DNA from 2 places in the Phenylobacterium sp. T106 genome. Region 2 is predicted to be linked to the other one. Evidence: predicted binding sites of a transcription regulator. Region 2 holds the regulator's gene; the other holds the start of a gene.
What was found. The regulator LexA, encoded in region 2, represses DNA repair genes until DNA is damaged. The targets are predictions, from matches to a motif close to ATGTTCNCNANNTGTTCT.
Positions count from the first base shown of each region.

Region 1: recA (recombinase RecA) is a predicted target of LexA. The motif match lies at 2,681-2,698, and genes of this name have one in related genera.

Region 1 covers NZ_JBXVWA010000001.1:813,368-823,635, reverse strand. Annotated here, with positions in the region: gene AC2D8W_RS04065 (hypothetical protein) at 1-87, opposite strand, end outside; gene AC2D8W_RS04060 (SLC13 family permease) at 197-1,501, shown strand; gene AC2D8W_RS04055 (mechanosensitive ion channel family protein) at 1,539-2,555, shown strand; gene recA (recombinase RecA) at 2,789-3,871, shown strand; gene AC2D8W_RS04045 (TauD/TfdA dioxygenase family protein) at 4,223-5,107, opposite strand; gene AC2D8W_RS04040 (aminoglycoside phosphotransferase family protein) at 5,262-6,185, shown strand; gene alaS (alanine--tRNA ligase) at 6,289-8,937, shown strand; gene AC2D8W_RS04030 (hypothetical protein) at 9,080-9,340, shown strand; gene AC2D8W_RS04025 (NADP-dependent isocitrate dehydrogenase) at 9,404-10,268, opposite strand, start outside.
Region 2 covers NZ_JBXVWA010000001.1:147,816-158,083, forward strand. Annotated here, with positions in the region: gene trpE (anthranilate synthase component I) at 1-215, shown strand, start outside; gene AC2D8W_RS00735 (alpha/beta fold hydrolase) at 225-1,097, opposite strand; gene AC2D8W_RS00740 (hypothetical protein) at 1,162-1,365, opposite strand; gene AC2D8W_RS00745 (anthranilate synthase component II) at 1,417-2,007, shown strand; gene trpD (anthranilate phosphoribosyltransferase) at 2,018-3,043, shown strand; gene trpC (indole-3-glycerol phosphate synthase TrpC) at 3,043-3,822, shown strand; gene lexA (transcriptional repressor LexA) at 3,945-4,634, shown strand; gene AC2D8W_RS00765 (ASCH domain-containing protein) at 4,649-4,927, opposite strand; gene AC2D8W_RS00770 (ComEC/Rec2 family competence protein) at 4,924-7,161, opposite strand; gene gltX (glutamate--tRNA ligase) at 7,112-8,521, shown strand; gene gltA (citrate synthase) at 8,576-9,856, shown strand; gene lpxB (lipid-A-disaccharide synthase) at 9,936-10,268, opposite strand, start outside.

The sequences.
Region 1 (10,268 bases), 670 kb from region 2:
CAGGACGACGGCCACCAGAGCGGCGATGACCACGGGGGCCACGAGGCTCAGCTTGCGGCCGGGCGGCCTCGCTCTATTGTCTCGCATCGCGAGATATTAGCAGAGACGGTGGGGTGGCGCAGGCCCTCAGTTCCCGGAAGTCGAGGCGATCGCCATCGTCCGGGCCACGCGGCGTCGCGTGGCGGGATGGCGTCGGATGACCACGCCGCAAGTCGTGTCGCTGGCTGTGCTCCTGGCGGTGGTCGCGGCGCTGATTTCCGGCCGTTTCCGTTCCGAGGTCGTCGCCCTGAGCGGCGCCGCCGTGCTGCTCGGGTCGGGCGCGCTGCGGCCGGTGGAGGTGCAGGCGGCCTTCGCCAGCCCGGCGATCATCGCGCTCGCGTCGCTCTTCGTGATCTGCCGCGCCATGGAGCTGTCGGGCCTGCTGGGGGTGCTGATCCGCGCCGGGGTGCGCGGGTGCAGCCGGCTCGGGGCCGCCGGCCTCTGGCTCATGATCGCCCTGTCCGGCGTGGCCTCGGCGTTCCTCAACAACACCCCGATCGTGGTCCTGGGCGCACCGGTGGTGAAGGACATCGCCGAGCAGATGGGCCTTTCGGCCAAGCGGTTCCTGATCCCGCTGTCCTACGTCACCATCCTCGGCGGCGCGTGCACCCTGATCGGCACCTCCACGAACCTGCTGGTCAACGACATGGCCCGCAGCGGCGGGCAACCGGGCTTCGGCGTATTCGAGATGACGCCGGTGGCGCTGGTCATCGCGCTGGTGGGCGCGGTCTACCTGTTCCTGTTCTCCGGACGGCTGCTTTCGGCGGGGCGGACCGGAGAGGGCGAGAGCCCGGCGCTGGGCCCCGCCGACGCCGAGCTGAACGATCCGCGCGACGATCCCCGGATGTACCCGGCCGACGCGCCCTTGCGGGTGGGACGGGCGGCGGCGTCGCTGCTGGTGTTCGTGGGCGTCGTGGCCGCGGCCGCCCTGGGCCTCGCGCCGATCGCCGCCGCGGCGTTCGCGGGGGCGGTCCTGCTCGTGGCCATGCGGGTCATCACCCCCGAGGAAGCCTACCAGGGCCTGCGCCCGGAGATCCTCCTGCTGATCGCGGGGATGGTCGTCGTGGGCCTCTCGCTCGAGGTCACCGGGCTCGCGGCCGCCGCCACCGAGACCCTGGCGTCGGGCACGCGCGCGCTGGGGCCGCTCGCCGCCCTGGCCCTGATCTACGGCGCCACGCTGTTCCTCACCGAGATCCTGTCCAACGCCGCGGTGGCGGTTCTGCTGACGCCGGTCGCGATCGCGCTGGCCGAAAGCCTGGGCGTCAGCCCGCGGCCGTTCCTGGTGGCGGTGATGATGGCCGCCAGCGCGGCCTTTGCGACCCCCTTCGGCTACCAGACGAACGTGCTCGTCTACCAGCTCGGCCGCTACGCCTACGTCGACTTCCTGAAGATCGGACTGCCCCTCAACGTGCTCACCTGGGCGGCCGGCGTGGCGGCGATCCCCTACTTCTTCCCCTTCTGAGCCGGAACGGCTGCGCCGCAGGCGGCGTTCGCGGCCCATGGAACTCGATGAGCTGCGCGGCCTGGTCCTCTTCGCCATAGGCCGCACGCCCGTCACGCTGGGCGGACTGGTGGCCGGCGCGGGCATGATCGTGGCGGGCCTGCTGCTGGCGCGGCTCGCGGGCGCCGGGATCGGCCGGCTCCGGGGCCGCGTCCGCTACGGCGCCGATGCGCTCTACATCGTCCAGAAGCTGGTCACCTACGGCCTGGCGATCTTCGCGGTCATCGCCGGACTGTCGACGGTGGGCCTCAACCTCTCCTCCCTCGCGGTGTTCGCCGGCGCCGTCGGCGTGGGCGTCGGCCTGGGGCTGCAGGGCATCGTGAAGGAGTTCGTCTCCGGCCTGGTGCTGATCTTCGACAGGGTCCTCAACGTGGGCGACTACGTCGAGCTCGCGGACGGACGGCGCGGCCTCGTCCAGACGATCGGCCCTCGCGCCGTGCACGTGCGCACCAACGACAACATCGACCTCATCATCCCGAACTCGAAGTTCATCGAGGGGCCGGTGGTGAACTGGACGCTCCACGGGCGGGGGCGGCGCATCCACATACCGTTCAGGGTCGCCTACGGCAGCGATCGCGAGAAGGTCCGCAGCGTGGTGCTCGAGGCGGCGCGCAGCGTGCCCTTCACCCTGCCGGAGACCGAAACCGAGCGCAGCCAGGTGTGGCTGGTCGGCCTGGGTGACTCCGGGCTCGAGTTCGAACTGCTCGTCTGGCCGACCCTCGACGCCGTCAAGCGGCCCGCCGCCATGCAGGCCGCCTACACCTGGGCGATCGCCGAGGCGCTGGACCGCGCGGGCGTGGAGGTCCCGTTTCCCCAGATGGACGTGCGGCTGCGGAGCTTCTTCGGCCAGGAGGGCGAGCGGGCGCTCGATGCGCTCCGGCTCGACCATCCGCAGGCGGACCAGCCCGCGGCGACGGGAAGCCCTAGCACCAACGACGCGGCGGAAGACCTCGCCCGGCCGCTTCCCGGGCCCGAGCCGGCCGACGGGGCCGTCCCCGGCCGCGACACGCGCTGATCGCGCGGGCGGCGGTCATCTACGACCGCTTTTGACGTAGCTGATCCTCAGAACAGGATCATCAACCCGGGCGGGCGTCGCACCGGGTCGACGACGAGGCCGGCTCCTGCCGCGGCCGTGTTCGCGGAACGTCTTGCGAACATCCGGTGAAGGCGGTACAGCTTGAGTCCTCGACGCGGCGACGCGTTCTCCCGACCGGTTCGGCGGGAATCTGCGATAGAGAGGGTTCGGAAATGACTCAGTCGGCGTTGAGGCTCGTGGGCAAGGAAGATTCGGAAAAGGCGCGCGCCCTCGAAGCGGCGCTCGCGCAGATCGACAGAGCCTTCGGCAAGGGCTCGGTCATGCGGCTGGGCGACAAGACGACCATGGAGGTGGAGGCCGTCTCGACGGGCTCGCTCGGCCTCGACCTCGCCCTCGGCATCGGCGGCCTGCCCAAGGGGCGGATCGTCGAGATCTACGGGCCGGAGAGCTCGGGCAAGACGACGCTTGCACTCCACGTCGTCGCCGAGGTGCAGAAGGCCGGCGGCACCGCCGCCTTCGTGGACGCCGAGCATGCGCTCGACCCGGCCTACGCCCACAAGCTGGGCGTCAACCTCGACGAGCTCCTGGTCTCGCAGCCCGACGCGGGCGAGCAGGCGCTGGAGATCACCGACACCCTGGTGCGCTCGGGGGCTATCGACGTGATCGTGGTCGACTCGGTGGCCGCGCTGACGCCGCGGGCCGAGATCGAGGGCGAGATGGGCGACCAGCTGCCCGGCCTGCAGGCCCGCCTGATGAGCCAGGCGCTGCGCAAGCTGACCGCGTCGATCTCCAAGGCCAAGACGCTCGTCATCTTCATCAACCAGATCCGCATGAAGATCGGGGTGATGTACGGGTCGCCCGAGACCACGACCGGCGGCAACGCCCTCAAGTTCTACGCCTCGGTCCGCCTCGACATCCGCCGCACCGGCTCGGTGAAGCAGCGCGACGAGATCGTCGGCAACAACGTCCGCGTGAAGGTGGTGAAGAACAAGGTGGCCCCGCCGTTCCGCGAGGTCGAGTTCGACATCATGTACGGCGAGGGCATCTCCAAGCTGGGCGAGATCATCGACCTCGGCGTGAAGGCCGGCGTGATCGAGAAGTCGGGATCCTGGTTCTCCTGGAACAGCCAGCGCATCGGCCAGGGCCGCGACAACGTGCGGGAGTTCCTGAAGCAGAACGCGGACATCGCCGAGCAGATCGAGCGGCAGGTCCGCGGCGCCAAGGAGACTGTCGAGGAGCAGCTCCTGGTCGGTCCGGCCGAGGGCGAGACCGACGACGAGGACGGCTCGCTCTAAGCGGCGCGCGTCGCGCCTCCCACCCTCGCGCGGGAGGCCGGCCGCCTGTCCGGTCTGCGCCGCAGGGCTATCGCATATGGCCGACGGCCCCCTGTGCGGACGTCGCAGGCGCTCGATTGAACTGCGGAGGCCGCAGAAACGAACGCAGAGAGCGCAGAGTCCTTGCCGTCCCCCGCGCCTCCTCCGCGCTCTGCGGTTAGAACGTTCGGCTCCGCCGACGCCCAGTCGCCCGACCTTCACCTGCCCGCGCTGGTCTGCGCCGGGGGCTGAGGCCCCGGAGTTCAAGCCGAGAGGGCTCCGCCGGGCAGGCTCAGCCGCCAAGTTCAAGCCGGCGGGCTCACGCCGCCAAGCTCAGGCCGCCGGAGCCTCTTCCCCAACGATCGACACGCGTTCGCCGTAGCGCGAGTGGGGATAGTAGTCCCAGACCGAGTGATGCTGGGTGCAGCGGTTGTCCCAGAAGGTGAGGGTGTTGGGCTCCCATCGCACGCGGCAGTGCAGCTTCGGCTCCCGCTTCAGCAGGTCGAAGCACATGTCGAGCAGGGCGCGGCTCTCCCAGCGGTGCAGGCCCTCGATGTGCGTGGTGAAGCCCGAGTTCACGAACAGCACCTTGCGCCCGGTGTCCGGGTGGCGCGTGACCACCGGGTGGCGCGTGCGGGGGTACCCGCCCTCGGGCGGCTGGGACTTGTAGTTGCCGACGTAGGGCAGCGCCCCGTCGTGCACCGCCGTCAGGCCCTCCATGTAGGCCTGCATCGACGGCGAAAGCATCTCGAAGGCCATGTACATGTTGGCGAACAGGGTGTCGCCGCCGCCGCAGGCCGGCGTCTCGGTGATGTAGAGCATCGAGCCCAGCGGCGGGATCGGATCGCAGCTGACGTCCGTGTGCCAGGCCTCACCGGCGGTGTAGGGCGAGGCCGCGGTCGTCTTGACGACCAGGATCTCGGGATCCTGGTCCGGACGGCCATGCGCCATGGGGTGCACGTGCAGCCGGCCGAAGTGGCGGCCGAACGCCTTGTGCGCCTCGCGGTCCAGCCGCTGGTCCCGGAACACGAGCACCGACCAGTCGGCCCAGGCGGCGCGGATGTCGGCCAGGAGCTGGGGCGTCATTGGCCGGGCCAGGTCGACGCCGCGGATCTCGGCTCCGATGTGCGGCGACACTGGCGTGACCTGGAACGAGCCATAGTCGGTGCGACGGAGGCCCTCGATGGGCACGTGCTTGGTCAGGACGGGGGCGTTCATGGCGGTTTCCTCGGTCGTCGGCGCGGCTGGCGCGCTCTTGGCCTCACCTTGGCGCACCCCCGTCCAGGGGTCCAGCCGGCGGGGGAGCCTATTGTACCCAGGGTCGCCTGCGGCGGGGGCCATGCGCTAGCGTGCGAGGCGGAGTTGCGGAACGATGGCCGACTACGTCCCCAGCAGCGCCCAGCCGGAGCCTCCCGCGGACCTGCGCAAGCGCGTGGAGGGCGCGATGGGGCGCGCCTGGACGCGCCAGGTCCGGCCCGACACGGGCCTTTCGGCCGCTCACCGCTTCCTCGTCACGCTGGCGGACGGACAGCATGTGTTCGTCAAGGGCGCGACCACGCCGGCCACGGCGGCGTGGCTTCGAAACGAGCGCACGGCCCTGTCGGCGGCGCCTCCCGAGCTCGCGCCGCGGGTTCTGGCCTGGCTGGACGACGATCCGGACCGCCCCGTCCTCGTGCTGGAGGCGCTCGAAGGCCGCTGGCCGGCGGGACATCAGGGCGTCGCGTGGCGGCCCGGCGATCTCCCGGCCGTGGTCGACGCCCTTCGGCGGCTGGCGCGTGCGCCGGCCGACGGGCTTGCGGCCGCGAGCGCGGCGGGCTCCACCGGATGGGCGGACATCGCGGCCGCGCCCGAAGCGATCCTTCGGCTCGGGATCTGCTCCCCGGCTTGGCTGGCGGCCTGGGGCGGCCGCCTGCTGGACGCCGAGCAGGGCCTTGTCCGGACAGGCGCGGCGTTCGTCCACGGCGACATGCGCAGCGACAACATCTGGCTCGGGGCGGACGGGGTGAAGTTCGTGGACTGGAGCCACGCCGTGCGCGGAGCCTCGGAGACCGACCTCGCCACACTTCTGCCGACAGCCCATCTCGAAGGCGGCCCCGCTCCGGCGTCCCTGATGCCCGAGGGCGGAGCCTGGGCTGCGGCCCAGGCCGCCGACATGGCCCTGCGCGCGGTGGGCGACGACGCCGCGCCCGCCTGGCTCCGCCGGGTGTTCGGCCGCCTGGCCGCGATAAATCTGGACTGGGCCGCCGCAAGCCTCGACCTGGCGCCGCGGGACGGGGCGCCTTGGGCGGCTTTGTGACGCCGCGCCCGCGTCGCCTTTTGCGATCCGCGAGGTTTCGCGTAAATCGACGCGCCCCCACCTAGGGGCGCCGCGTAACGCACCTTTCGAAACCGAGACCTAGATGCCGAGCCTGAACGAGATCCGGACGCATTTCCTGGACTTCTTCCAGAGGAACGACCACGCCGTCGTCGCCTCGGCTCCGCTCGTGCCGCAGAACGATCCGACGCTGTTGTTCGTCAACGCGGGCATGGTGCCGTTCAAGAACTACTTCACCGGCGCCGAGACGCCGCCGTGGCCCCGCGCCGCCTCGTCCCAGAAGGCCGTCCGCGCGGGCGGCAAGCACAACGACCTGGACAACGTCGGCTACACGGCGCGCCACCACACCTTCTTCGAGATGCTGGGCAACTTCTCGTTCGGCGACTACTTCAAGGAGCGGGCGATCGTCCTGGCCTGGGAGCTGCTGACCAGGGAGTTCAAGCTTCCGCCCGAGAAGCTGACGATCACCGTCTATCACACGGACGACGAGGCCTTCGATCTCTGGAAGAAGATCGCGGGCCTGCCCGATCACAAGATCATCCGCATCCCCACCAGCGACAACTTCTGGTCCATGGGCGACACCGGCCCCTGCGGGCCGTGCTCGGAGATCTTCTACGACCACGGCGAGCACATCCCCGGCGGCCCGCCCGGCAGCCCGGACGAGGACGGCGACCGGTTCGTCGAGATCTGGAACCTCGTCTTCATGCAGTTCGAGCAGTTCGCCGACGGCGCGCGCCAGCCGCTGCCGAAGCCGTCGATCGACACGGGGGCGGGCCTCGAGCGCGTGGCCGCCGTCCTGCAGGGGGTGCACGACAACTACGACGTCGACCTGTTCCGCACGATCATCGCCGCCAGCCGCGAGCTGGTGGGCGGGGCCGGCGGCGCCTCCAACGGCCCGTCGCACCGCGTGATCGCCGACCACCTGCGCTCGACCAGCTTCCTGATCGCCGACGGGGTGATGCCGTCGAACGAAGGCCGCGGCTACGTCCTGCGCCGGATCATGCGCCGGGCCATGCGCCACGCGCACCTGCTGGGCGCCGAGGAGCCTCTGATGCACCGCCTGGCGCCCACGCTGGTGAAGGAGATGGGCGACGCCTATCCCGAGCTGCGCCGCGCCGAGGACGCCATCGTCGACACCCTGCGCCAGGAGGAGGAGCGCTTCCGCGTGACGCTGGGCCGCGGCCTGGCGCTGCTGGACGAGGCCACCGCCGGGCTCGGCCAGGGCGACGTGCTGTCGGGCGAGACGGCGTTCCGCCTTTACGACACCTACGGCTTCCCGCTCGACCTCACCCAGGACGCGGTGCGGGCCAAGGGCCTCACGGTGAACCTCGAGGAATACGAGGCCGCCATGAGCCGCCAGCGCGAGATGGCGCGCGGCGCGTGGAAGGGGTCGGGCCAGGTGGCGGCGGCCGCGGAGTGGTTCGCCATCCGCGAGCGGCTGGGGCCGACGGTGTTCACCGGCTACGACGAGACCGAGGGCACGGCCGAGCTGCTGACCCTGGTGGAGGACGGCCGCGAGGTCGACGGCGCCGGGACGGGCGCGCGCGTGCAGGCGCTGTTCGACCGTACGCCCTTCTACGCCGAGAGCGGCGGTCAGGCGGGCGACAAGGGCGAGGTGCTCTGGGACGGCGGCCGCGCCCGCGTGCTCGACGTGCAGAAGCAGGCCGGCGACCTGCACGTGCACGACCTGGAGGTGACCGAGGGGGCGCTTTCGTCCGGCGCCCGTGTCCAGCTGTCGGTGGACGCCGCCAACCGCGCCTCGACCCGCGCGAACCACTCGGCGACGCACCTCCTGCATGCCGCGCTGCGGAATGTCCTGGGCCGGCACGTGACCCAGAAGGGCCAGATGGTGGACGGCGAGCGCATCCGCTTCGACTTCAGCCATGGCCAGCCGCTCACCGCCGACGAGCTCGATCGCATCGAGGCCGAGGTGAACGCCGTGGTGCGGCAGAACCTGGCCGCCGAGACCAAGAGCATGCGCCCGCAGGAGGCGATCGAGGCCGGCGCCATGGCGCTGTTCGGCGAGAAGTACGGCGACAGCGTCCGCGTGCTGACGCTCGGACAGGCTCTTGGCGGCGACGGCGCCTACTCGGTCGAGCTTTGCGGCGGCACCCATGTGGCGCGGACGGGCGACATCGCGCTCTTCAAGGTGGTCTCCGAACAGGGCGTCGCGGCCGGCGTCCGCCGGATCGAGGCGCTCACGGGCGAGTCGGCGCGGCGGTACCTGCTGGAGCAGGCCGGGGTCTCCAAGGCGCTGGCCGAGCAGTTCAAGACCCCGGTCGCCGAGGTGACGGCCCGCGTAGAGGCCCTGCAGGCTCAGGCGCGCAAGCTGGAGAAGGAGCTGGCCGAGGCCAAGCGGCAGCTGGCGATGGGCGGCGGCGGCGGTGGGGCGGCCGGCGGTCCCGAGGAGATCGCCGGCGTGAAGGTGCTCGCCCGCGTCATGGAGGGTGTCGGCGGCAAGGACCTGCGCGCCATCGCCGAGGAGTTCAAGAAGCAGCTCCCCGACGGCGTCATCGCGCTGGTCGGGACCGCGGACGGCAAGGCTGCGGCGACGGTGGCCGTCACGGGGGCGGCGCAGGCCCGCTTCAACGCCGCCGAGCTTGCCAAGACCGCCGTGCTGGCCATGGGCGGGCAGGGCGCGGGAGGCCGCCCGGACTTCGCGCAGGGCGGCGCGCCCGACGGCGGCCGGGCTGCCGAGGGCGTCGCGGCGATCAAGGCGGCGCTCGCAAACTAGGCGGGCTCCCCGTCGCCACGCAGAGACAAGGGACGGCCGGGCTTGCCCGGCCGTTTTCCGTTCGGAGCTGCACCGAAGCGTGAGTTGACAACCTTCAGCGCTGGGCGCGCCGTCAGCGGACGCCAACTTGACGGAGGTCCGTATGGAGACCCGTGAGCACTTCGGCGACCAGACGCAGGACGTCGTGACCCACGAGCGCACCTACCACGCCTTCAGCATCCTCACGCGCTGGGCGATGCTGCTGATCGGCGACGCCACCCTCTGGCTCACCCTGTGGTTCGCCGCCGGCTGGGGATTCCTGGGCAGCACGCTCGCCGCGATCGTCGCGTTCGTCGTGGGCTACATCGTGCTGGTGCGACACGAGGAGAAGCAGCCGCTCGACGTCTGGGCCGAAGGGCGCTGACGCCGGCGCGCCGCCCGCACGGAGCGGGCAGGGCGCCGGGGCTGCAGAAGCGCGCCTAGGCGGTCAGGCCGCGAGAGCCTTCTCGAGGTTCGCCGCGACCTTGTCGATGAAGCCCTCGGTGGTGAGCCAGCCCTGGGTGTCGCCCACGAGGAGCGCCAGGTCCTTGGTCATCGAGCCCGATTCCACCGTGGCGACGCAGACCTTCTCGAGGGTGTCGCAGTAGTGGGCGAGCTCGGCGTTTCCGTCGAGCTTGGCCCGGTGCTTCAGACCCTGGGTCCAGGCGAAGATCGAGGCGATCGAGTTCGTCGAGGTCGACTCGCCCTTCTGGTGCTGGCGGAAGTGGCGGGTCACGGTGCCGTGGGCCGCCTCGGCCTCCATCACCTTCCCGTCCGGCGTGATCAGCACCGAGGTCATCAGGCCCAGGGACCCGAAGCCCTGGGCGACCTGGTCGGACTGGACGTCGCCGTCGTAGTTCTTGCACGCCCAGATGAAGCCGCCGGACCACTTCAGGGCCGAGGCGACCATGTCGTCGATCAGGCGGTGCTCGTAGACGAGGCCTGCGGCCTTGAACTTGTCGGCGTACTCGGCGTCGAACAGCTCCTGGAACAGGTCCTTGAAGGTGCCGTCGTAGGCCTTGAGGATCGTGTTCTTGGACGAGAGGTACAGCGGGTACTTCCGCGCCAGCGCGTATTCGAACGAGGCGCGGGCGAAGTCCTTGATGGACTCCTCGACGTTGTACATGGCCATCGCCACGCCGGCGCCTTCGAACTGATAGACCTCGTGCTCGATCACCTTGCCGTCGGCGCCCTCGAACTTCACCGTCAGCTTGCCGGGACCGGGGACCTTGAAGTCGGTGGCGCGATACTGGTCGCCGAAGGCGTGGCGGCCGATGATGATCGGCTGCGTCCAGCCGGGGATCAGGCGCGGG
Region 2 (10,268 bases):
TCGCCTATGCGGGCGCGGTCGGCTACTTCGGCGCCGACGGCAGCGTCGACACCTGCATCGTGCTGCGCACAGCCCTCTTCAAGGACGGCGTCATGTACGTCCAGGCCGGCGGGGGCGTCGTCGCCGACAGCGATCCCGACGCCGAGTACGACGAGACCCTGCACAAGGCCCGCGCCCTGCGGGATGCGGCCGAGGAGAGCTGGCGGTTCGTCTGAGGCCGGCGGCTATTCCGCCAGGAACGCTTCGACCGTCTCCATGAAGGCGTCCAGCCGGTCGTGGTGGACCCAGTGCCCCGCACCCTCGAAGTTCACGAGGCGCGCGTTCCGGAAGTGCCGGATCCTGCCGTCCACAACGGGGTCCGAAGCCCAGGACTCGGCGCCGCGCACCAGCAGCACCGGCGCGGTGATCCGGCTCCAGAGGCGGTGCTGGTCGGCGTGCGACAGGCCGCCGACGCCGCCGCCCCAGCGGGCGTGGTTGTCGAACTTCCAGGAGTAGGTCCCGTCCTCGTTCTGATGCGCGCCGTAGACCGTCAGGTGACGCGCCTGCGCTTCGTTCAGATGGGGATTCTCGCTGGCCATCCGCGCGACGGCGTCATCGAGGCTGGCGTAGCGCCGAGGCGCGCGGCCGGAGTTCTCGCGGCGGTCCGCCACCTGCGCGCGGATGCGTTCCTCGATCGGCCGCTTGCCCTGTTCGGCCATCACTGCGGGAGATGGTCCCAGCCCCTCGATGGCGACGACCTTGCGGGCGGCCTCGGGGAACGCGCCGCAGTAGTTCAGGGCGATCCCCGCGCCCAGCGAGTGGGCGATGATGGTGGCCGGCGCCATGCCCTTCTGGTGAACGATCTGGGCCACGTCGTAGATGTAGGCGGCCATGTCGTAGCCGCCGCCGATGGCCCAGGCGCTGTCGCCGTGGCCGCGCAGGTCCGGCGCGATCACGTGGTAACGGTCACGGAGTCGCTCGGCGACCCAGTCCCAGTTGCGGCAATGGTCCCGCCCGCCATGAACCAGCAGCATCGGGGGCGCGTCGGGATTGCCCCAGTCCACATAGTGCAGCTTCAGACGCTGCGAGAAGTAGAAGTGGGACGTGGGGCCTTCCATCGCGGTCTCCGGCGCAAGTCGCCTCCACCTACCATCTCTGCCGCGAGTGGGTAGGCCGATCGGCTCAGTCCGGGGCGCCCTGCGCAGCGTGGTTGGTCGTGACCGGCGGGGCCAGCACCATCGCGCTCGCAAACAGCACCGAGGTGACGGCCAGCGCGAGCGCCGCCAGCAGCGCCGGCCACGCCCTGTCGCGACGCACCGCCGGCTGCAGCAGGCTGCGGGCGTTGGAGAGCTCGTCGGGGTCCAGGGCCGAATCGCGAAGTCCCATGGCATGAGCATCCCGCTTGGCGGTCGGCGCGGCAAAGCCTATGGAGCCTGCATGATCCTGGTCGTCGATAACTACGACAGCTTCACCTACAACCTCGTTCACTACCTGAACGAGCTGGGGGCGGAGACGCTCGTCCACCGCAATGACGCGCTCACCGTCGACGAGGCGCTGGGCCTGCGGCCGGAAGCGGTGCTGTTGAGCCCCGGCCCGTGCACCCCGAACGAGGCCGGCATCTGCCTCGACCTGATCGCCCAGGCGCCGGAGAACCTGCCGATCCTGGGCGTGTGCCTGGGCCACCAGGCGATCGGCCAGTCCTTCGGCGGGACCGTCGTGCGGGCGCGCGCGCTCATGCATGGCAAGACCAGCCTCATCCATCATCTCGGCACGGGTGTGTTCGCCGGGTTGAAGAACCCTTTCACCGCCACCCGTTATCACTCGCTGTCGGTGCAGGAGGACGTTCTGCCGCAGGTCCTGGAGAAGACCGCCTGGACCGAGGACGGCGAGATCATGGGCGTGCAGCATCGCTCGCGCCCCATTCACGGCGTCCAGTTCCACCCCGAGTCGATCGCGACCGAATGCGGGCACGAGCTGCTCGGCAACTTCCTCGACCTGGCCGGCGTCAGGCGGATCGCGCAGGTCTGAGCTTCCGCCCATGTCCGACGCCTTCAAGCCGCTGCTCATGCGCCTCGCCGACGGCGCGACCCTGTCCGAGGACGATGCGCAGGACTTCTTCGCCGCCTGCCTGAGGGGCGAGCCGACGCCGGCTCAGGTCGGCGCGGCCCTGACCGCCATGCGGATGCGGGGCGAGACTCTGGGCGAGATCGCGGCCTGCGCGCGGGCCATGCGCAAGGCGGCCATCCACCTCGAACCGCCCTACCCCGTCATCGACGTCTGCGGGACCGGCGGCGACGGCCTGCACACGCTCAACATCTCGACCGCCGTGGCGTTCGTGGCGGCCGGGGGCGGCCTGAAGGTCGCCAAGCACGGCAACCGGGCCCTGACCTCGAAGTCCGGCGGCGCAGACGTGCTCTCCGAACTCGGCGTGGCCATCGACGCCGGCCTGGAGCGCCAGCAGAAGGCGCTGGACGAGGCCAACATCTGCTTCCTGTACGCTCCGGCGCACCACGGCGCGATGCGGCACGTCTCGCCGCTCCGCGCGCAGCTCGGCTTCCGCACCATCTTCAACCTGCTGGGTCCGCTCACCAACCCCGCCGGCGCGAAGCGGCAGGTCGTGGGCGTCTTCGCCGAGCGCTGGGTCGCGCCGCTGGCGCAGGTGCTGGGCGCCCTGGGGTCAGAACGGGCGTGGGTCGTCCACGGCGGCGGCATGGACGAGATGACCACGACCGGCGAGACGAGCGTGGCCGAGTTCCGCGAGGGCCAAGTGCGCCTGTTCACCGTCACCCCGGAGGCCGTGGGACTGAAGCGCGCGGCTTTGGCCGACCTGACGGGCGGCACGCCGGCCGAGAACGCCGAGGCGCTGCGGCGGCTGCTCAAGGGCGAGCCAGGCCCCTACCGCGACATCGTCCTGCTCAACGCCGCTGCGGCCTTCCTGGTGGGCGAGAAGGTGGAAACCCTGCGCGAGGGCGTCGAGCTCGCGGGACGGGTCATCGACGATGGCCGGGCCCAGACCGCGCTGGACAGGCTCGTCGCCATCGCCCCTCGCTCGCTGGACGGCTGATGGGCGACATCCTGCAGAAGATCGCGGCCTACAAGCGCGAGGAGGTCGCCGCGCGGAAGGCCGCCGGCCCCGCGGACCCCGGCCGAGCCCCCGGCCCGCCGCGCGGCTTCCGGGCCGCCCTCGAGCGCCGCCATGCGCCCGGCCGCCTCGCCCTGATCGCCGAGATCAAGAAGGCCTCGCCCTCCAAGGGGCTGATCCGCGCCGACTTCGACCCGCCGGCTCTGGCCCGCGCCTACGAGGCCGGCGGCGCGGCCTGCCTGTCCGTCCTCACCGACGGCCCCAGCTTCCAGGGCGCGGACGCCTACCTCGCCGCCGCCCGCGAAGCGACGGCCCTGCCCTGCCTGCGCAAGGAGTTCCTCGTCGATCCGTGGCAGGTCGCCGAGAGCCGGGCGCTGGGCGCTGACGCCATCCTCGTCATCCTGGCGATGGTGGACGATGCGCTCGCGGCCGAGCTGATGGCCGAAGCGCGGCGGCTCGGGATGGACGCCCTGGTCGAGGTGCACGACGAGGCCGAGATGGCCCGCGCCGGTGCCCTGGGCGCCGACCTCGTCGGGGTCAACAACCGCGACCTGCGCACCTTCGTCACCGACCTCGCCGTGACCGAGCGCCTCGCCGCCGCCGCGCCCGCGGACGCTCTGCTGGTCACCGAGAGCGGGATCTTCGGCGCCGACGACGCCGCCCGCCTCGAGCGGTCCGGCGCCAAGGCCATGCTCGTGGGCGAGAGCCTGATGCGGCAGGCCGACGTCACCGCGGCGACTCGCGCGTTGCTGGGCGGTTGATTCCCGCCTGACGCCGCCAAATTCCCGAAGAGTTTCAGAGCCTCGCCGCGTAACTTGACATTAACGCGGAACACCTAGAGAACATCCTCGGAAGTTGGCGGTTTGTTCCACGAGGGCCCGAGATGCTCACCCGCAAGCAGCACGAATTGCTCATGTTCATCCATGAGCGCATCAAGGAAACGGGTGTTTCCCCGTCCTTTGACGAGATGAAAGAGGCGCTCGATCTTGCGTCGAAGTCGGGCATCCATCGCCTGATTACCGCGCTGGAGGAGCGCGGCTTCCTTCGGCGGCTGCCGCACCGGGCCCGGGCCCTGGAGGTGGTCAAGCTCCCGCAGCAGGCTACCGCGGCAGCGCCCCCCAAGGGACGCGCGCCCTTCAAGCCGCAACTGGTCGACGCCGGCAGCGCCATGCCCGCCATCGCCAACGACACCCGCGAACTTCCCATCCTGGGCCGCATCGCGGCCGGCACGCCGATCGAGGCGATCCAGCAGGAGAAGGACCGCATCCCCGTGCCCGAGACCATCCTCGGGGCCGGCGAGCACTTCGTGCTCGAGATCGCCGGGGACTCGATGATCAACGCCGGCATCCTCGACGGCGACTTCGTGGTCATCCGCCGCACCGACACGGCGGTCTCGGGCGACATCGTCGTGGCCCTGGTCGACGGCGAGGAGGCCACTCTGAAGCGCCTGCGCAAGAAGGGGGCGTCGGTAGCCCTCGAGGCGGCGAACCCGGCCTACGAGACCCGCATCTTCGGCCCCGATCGGGTGTCGGTGCAGGGCAAGCTGGTCGGCCTGATCCGCCGCTACCACTAGGCTGTCCTGCCCGCTCAGGCGGGCACGAACACGAAGTCGACGATGAAGACCCGCTCGCCACGCCCGTGGCGGGCGGTTTTCATAAGGTCCTCGACGTCCGCGAAGCCGCCGGCCCGCGCGATCGCGTCGGTGATGTCGGCGAGGTCCACTTCCTGCAGCCGCGTCACCTCGACGAAGCCGTCCAGGAGCGGGTAGCGCCCGCCGACCTTCACGCGGGGCGTGAGCCACAGCCGGACGCTGGAGGTGATCTCCCCCGCCCGGATCCGGGCGCGAAGCGGCCTGGCGAACATCATCGCGGGTCGAACCCCCAGGTCCAGGGCCGCCGGCCGCGCAGGTCCTGGGCCCACACCACGCGCCAGCCGTTCCCCTCCCGGTAGATCTCGGCCGACCCGCCCTTCGCGAAATCCCCGCCGGTGAGCACGAGCGGCGCGGCGCAGTCCTGCGGCCGGACATCGTTGCGCAGGACGACGATGTCGGCGGCGGCGCAGAGCGCCTCCAGTCGGCCGGCCTTCAGCGGGCGGCGCACGTTCCAGGCGGCGGCCAGGCGTATCGGCGCCCCCGCCGCGGGCGCGCAGCTCCAGCGATCGCACGCGAAGCGGCGGTCGCGCTCCTCATCGCTGATCACGGCGGCCAGTCCACGCCGGCGCGCCCAGAACTCGGCGCCGAACAGCTTGGCGTCGGGCCGGAGCAGGACGGCCTGCCGCCCATCCCGAACGGCCACGGCGGCGCCGTCCGCGGCGACCCAGACGTCGGGCGCCGCGGGTCGGGGGGCCCAGAGCACCGCCATGGCCAGCGGAACACCCATCCATCGCAGCGGGCCCCGCCACAGGCATGTGAACAGCAGGCCCAGGAAGCTGGCCGGCAGCACCCACGCGGGCGCGCTCGGGACGAGGATCTCCGCCGCCGGGGCGCGAGCCGCCCAGGCGGCCACCTGGTTCATCAGCCCGATGGACCAGCCGGCCAGTTCCAGGGGCGCCTGCCCCAGTCCCAGGGGCGTCAGGGCCGCCCCCAGCGCCAGGCCGGGCATCATCAGGAAGGACGAGATCGGCGCCACCGCGAGGTTGGCGAAGAGGCCCCATGTCGAGACCCGGTTGAAGTGCTGGATCGCGAACGGGCCCGTGGCCAACCCCGCGACGAAGCTCACGGCGATGCTCGCGGCGGTCCAGGTGACCGCGGCCTGAAACGCCCGGATCGCCCAGGGCGCCTGGATCTCCTTCACCGGCCGCGGCCAGATCTCGGCCAGGGCCACCAGGGCGGCGGTGGCCGCGAACGACATCTGGAAGCCGGGCTCAGTGACCGCTTCCGGCTGGAGCAGAAGGACGCCCAGGGCGGCCAGCGCCAGGGCGTGGAGGCTGATCGCCTGACGGTCGGCCAGGATCGCCGCGAACGCCACCGCGGCGGTGATGGCGGCCCGTTCGGCGGGCGGCGGCGCTCCGGAGAGCACCAGGTATCCGCCGACGGCCGCGAGGCCGAACAGCGCGGCCGCCTTCTTGCCGTGCACGCGCAGCGCCAGCCACGGCCAGGCGGCGATCAGCAGGCGCGCGAGCCCGAAGGCGAAGCCGCCGACGATGGCCATGTGCAGGCCGCTGATCGAGACGATGTGCGCAAGCCCCGCGGCCCGCAGGTTCTCCACCTGCTCCTTGGGAATGAAGGCCTCGTGGCCCGTCGTCATCGCCGCAGCGAGGCCCCCGGTCTCGGGCCCGAGCGCCTCGACGATCCGGCGGGTGAGATTCCAGCGCACGGCGTTGACCCGCATCGCCAGGGCAAGTCGCCAGGGCGGCTCGGCCGGAGGCGTCGTGGCCTCGGGGGCGCGCAGCGCGAGGCCGACCGCGCCGACGCTCTCGAAGTAGGCGTCGCGGGCGAAGTCGTAGGCGCCGGGGCTGGCCGGCGGCGGAGGCGGATTGAGGATGGCCAGCAGCCGCACCGACTCCCCGGGCGCCGGCAGCGCCGCGCCGGGCTTCAGCGTCACCCGGACGCGGATCGGCGTCGCCTCGGCGTCCCAGCCGCCGACGCGCGTCGGCGCCAGCAGGAGGCGCTGTCCCCCCTCGCCCGGCGCGGCCACATCGACAACCCAGGCGTCGACCCACTGGGGCCGCGCGCCCGCCTGGGCGACGGACGCCTTGACGGCCTCCGCCCGCAGCTTGGCCACGGCGAAGCCCCCCACCACGCCGGCGCTCAGGACCAGCGCCATGGTGGCGGCGCGCCAGTAGCTCCAGCGCGTCGCGCCCAGGAGCAGCGCCGACACGAGCAGCAGGAGCCAGGCGACCCAGGCCTGCGGCTCGCGCATCAGTGCGAAGTAGAGGCTGCAGCCGAGTCCGAAGGCCACCGGGGCCCACAGTGTCCACCGGTCGGCCTGCTGCTCCACCTGCGTGGAGACCCAGGCCCGGATGCGTCCCAGGCTAGGAAGCCGCGGAACGCGCGTGTTAAGAGGCGCCGCCGCCGTCGAGGCCAGCCCCTCCCCTATCCCCTCGAGTTCGATGTCAGACCGTCCCGTCCGCACCAGGATCGCCCCTTCGCCTACCGGCATGATGCACATTGGCACGGCCAGGGTGGCGCTTTTCAACTGGCTGTATGCCCGTCACACGGGCGGGAAGTTCCTGCTGCGCATCGAGGACACGGACCGCGAGCGTTCGACCGACGCCGCCGTCCAGGTGATCTTCGACGGCCTGACGTGGCTCGGGCTGGAGCCGGACGAGACCCCGGTGTTCCAGTTCGCGCGCGCCGACCGGCATCGGGCGGTCGTGGACGAGATGCTCTCCCGCGGCGCCGCATATCGCGACTACATGACGCCCGAGGAGCTGGAGGCCGAGCGCGAGTTGGCGCGGGCCGAAGGGCGCGTGATCCGTTCCCCCTGGCGGGACCTGTCGCCCAACGACGCCCCCGACCGCCCGTTCGTCGTGCGCCTGAAGGCGCCGCAGGACGGGGAGACCGTGGTGGACGATCAGGTGAAGGGCCTGATCCGGTTCGAGAACCGCACGCTGGACGACCTCATCCTCCTGCGCACCGACGGCACGCCGACCTACAACCTCGCCGTCGTGGTGGACGACCACGACATGGGGATCACGCACGTGATCCGGGGCGACGACCATCTCAACAACGCCGCGCGGCAGACGCTGATCTACCAGGGCCTCGGCTGGGAGGTCCCGGCCTGGGCGCACCTGCCGATGATCAACGGCCCGGACGGAAAGAAGCTCTCCAAGCGCCACGGCTCGCAGGCCGTGAGCGAGTTCGACGATATGGGCTACCTGCCGGAAGCCATGCGGAACTACCTGGCCAAGCTGGGCTGGGGGCATGGCGACGACGAGATCTTCTCGGACGCCGAGGCCGCCGCGTGGTTCGACATCAAGGACGTCGTCAGCGCGCCCGCCCGCCTGGACTGGGACAAGCTGAACCACCTCAACAACCACTACATCCGCCAGGCCGACCCGGTTCGCCTGGCCGGCCTGGTGCGCAAGGTCCTGGAGAGCCGGGACGTGCGGCTGCGGGCCGGGGACGACACGCTGATCGCCCAGACCGTCCCGTTCGTGCGGGACGGCGCCAAGACCACCCTCGACCTCGCCGACGCGGTCGTGTTCGCCCTCAAGGAGCGGCCCCTCGAGCTGCCGGAGAAGACCCGGGCCCAGCTCGCCGAGCCCGAGATGGCGGCGCGCTTCCAGGCGCTGCGGGCCGCGCTCGCCGAATCGCCGGCCTGGGACGTCCCCACGCTCGAAGGATGCCTGCGCAACTTCGCGGAATCGCAGGGGATCGGGCTCGGCAAGTTCGGCCCGCAGCTACGCTCGGTCCTGTCCGGCGGCGCGCCGGCCCCGGACCTCGCCGGGGCCATGACCGCGCTCGGCCGGGAGGAGAGCCTCGGGCGCATCGACGATGCGCTTTCGCTCCTCGCGTAAAGAGGTATAAGCCCTCGAACGAGTGTTTCATCTCGCAGCCGCGAAGGGGGTCTCATGGGCGAAACGGCGAAGGTCCAAATCGACGGCAAGACAGTCGAGTTGCCAGTGCTGCGGGGCACGGACGGGCCCGCGGTGATCGACATCCGCAAGCTCTACGGCGACGCTGACGTCTTCACCTATGACCCGGGCTTCACGTCGACCGCCTCTTGCGAGAGCAAGATCACCTTCATCGACGGCGACAAGGGCGTGCTGCTGCACCGCGGCTACCCCATCGACGAGCTGGCCGAGAAGTCCAGCTTCCTCGAGGTCTGCTACCTGCTGCTCCACGGCGAGCTTCCGAACGCGGGCGAGTTCGCCCAGTTCGAGAAGAACATCGTGTACCACACCATGGTCCACGAGCAGTTCGACCGCTTCTTCAACGGCTTCCGTCGGGACGCTCACCCGATGGCCATCATGACGGGCGCCGTGGGCGCCATGTCGGCCTTCTACCACGACAGCACCGACATCAACGATCCCGAGCAGCGGATGATCTCCGCGCACCGGCTGATCGCCAAGATGCCGACCATCGCGGCGCGCGCCTTCAAGTACTCGCGCGGCCAGCCGTTCGTGTATCCGCGCAACGAGCTCTCCTATGCCGAGAACTTCCTGCGCATGTGCTTCTCGGTGCCGGCCGAGGACTGGAAGCCCAATCCGGTCCTGACGGCGGCCATGGACCGCATCTTCATCCTGCACGCCGACCACGAGCAGAACGCGTCGACCTCGACCGTCCGCCTCGCGGGGTCGTCGGGCGCCAACCCGTTCGCGTGCATCGCCGCGGGCATCGCCTCGCTGTGGGGCCCCAAGCACGGCGGCGCGAACGAAGAAGCGCTCAACATGCTAAAGGAGATCGGGACCGTCGACCGGATCCCCGAGTTCGTCCAGGGCGTGAAGGACCGGCGCTACCTGCTCATGGGCTTCGGCCACCGGGTCTACAAGAACTACGACCCGCGCGCGAAGGTGATGCAGCAGGCCTGCCACCAGGTCCTGAAGGAAGTGGGCGCCGAGAACGACCCGCTGCTGCAGGTCGCCATGGAACTCGAGAAGATCGCGCTGAACGACGAGTTCTTCATCCAGCGCAAGCTCTACCCGAACGTCGACTTCTACTCAGGCATCACGCTGCGCGCCCTGGGCTTCCCGCCCGAGATGTTCACCGTGCTGTTCGCCCTGGCCCGCACGGTGGGCTGGATCGCGCAGTGGAAGGAGATGATCGAGGATCCGTCGCAGAAGATTGGCCGTCCGCGGCAGATCTACACGGGCGCTCCGCAGCGCAGCTACGCGCCGATCGACAAGCGCTGAGCCCGGGATTAATCGGAATTGCGAGGGGGCCGGTCCCGGAAGGGGCCGGCCCCTTTCGTCTGGGTCAGCTTCGTCCGGGTCAGTCCAGCAGGCTCAGCACCGCGTCGGCGGCGGCGTCGCTGGGGTCCGGCCCGCCCCGCCCCATCTTCAGCAGCGCCGCGTTCTGCCGCTCGATCTGCGTCGTGCGCAGGGCGGGATCGTCGAGCCGTCGCGCGACCTCCGCCGCCAGGGCCAAGCCGTTGCAGTCCGCCTGGATCATCTCCGGGGCGACGAAGTCCTGCGCCGCGATGTTGAAGAGGGTGACGTACTTGGTGCGGATGAGCCGCTTCAGGATGGCGTAGGTCAGCGGCGCCAGGCGGTAGGCCACCACCATCGGGCAGCCCGCCAGCGCCAGTTCCGTCGTGACCGTGCC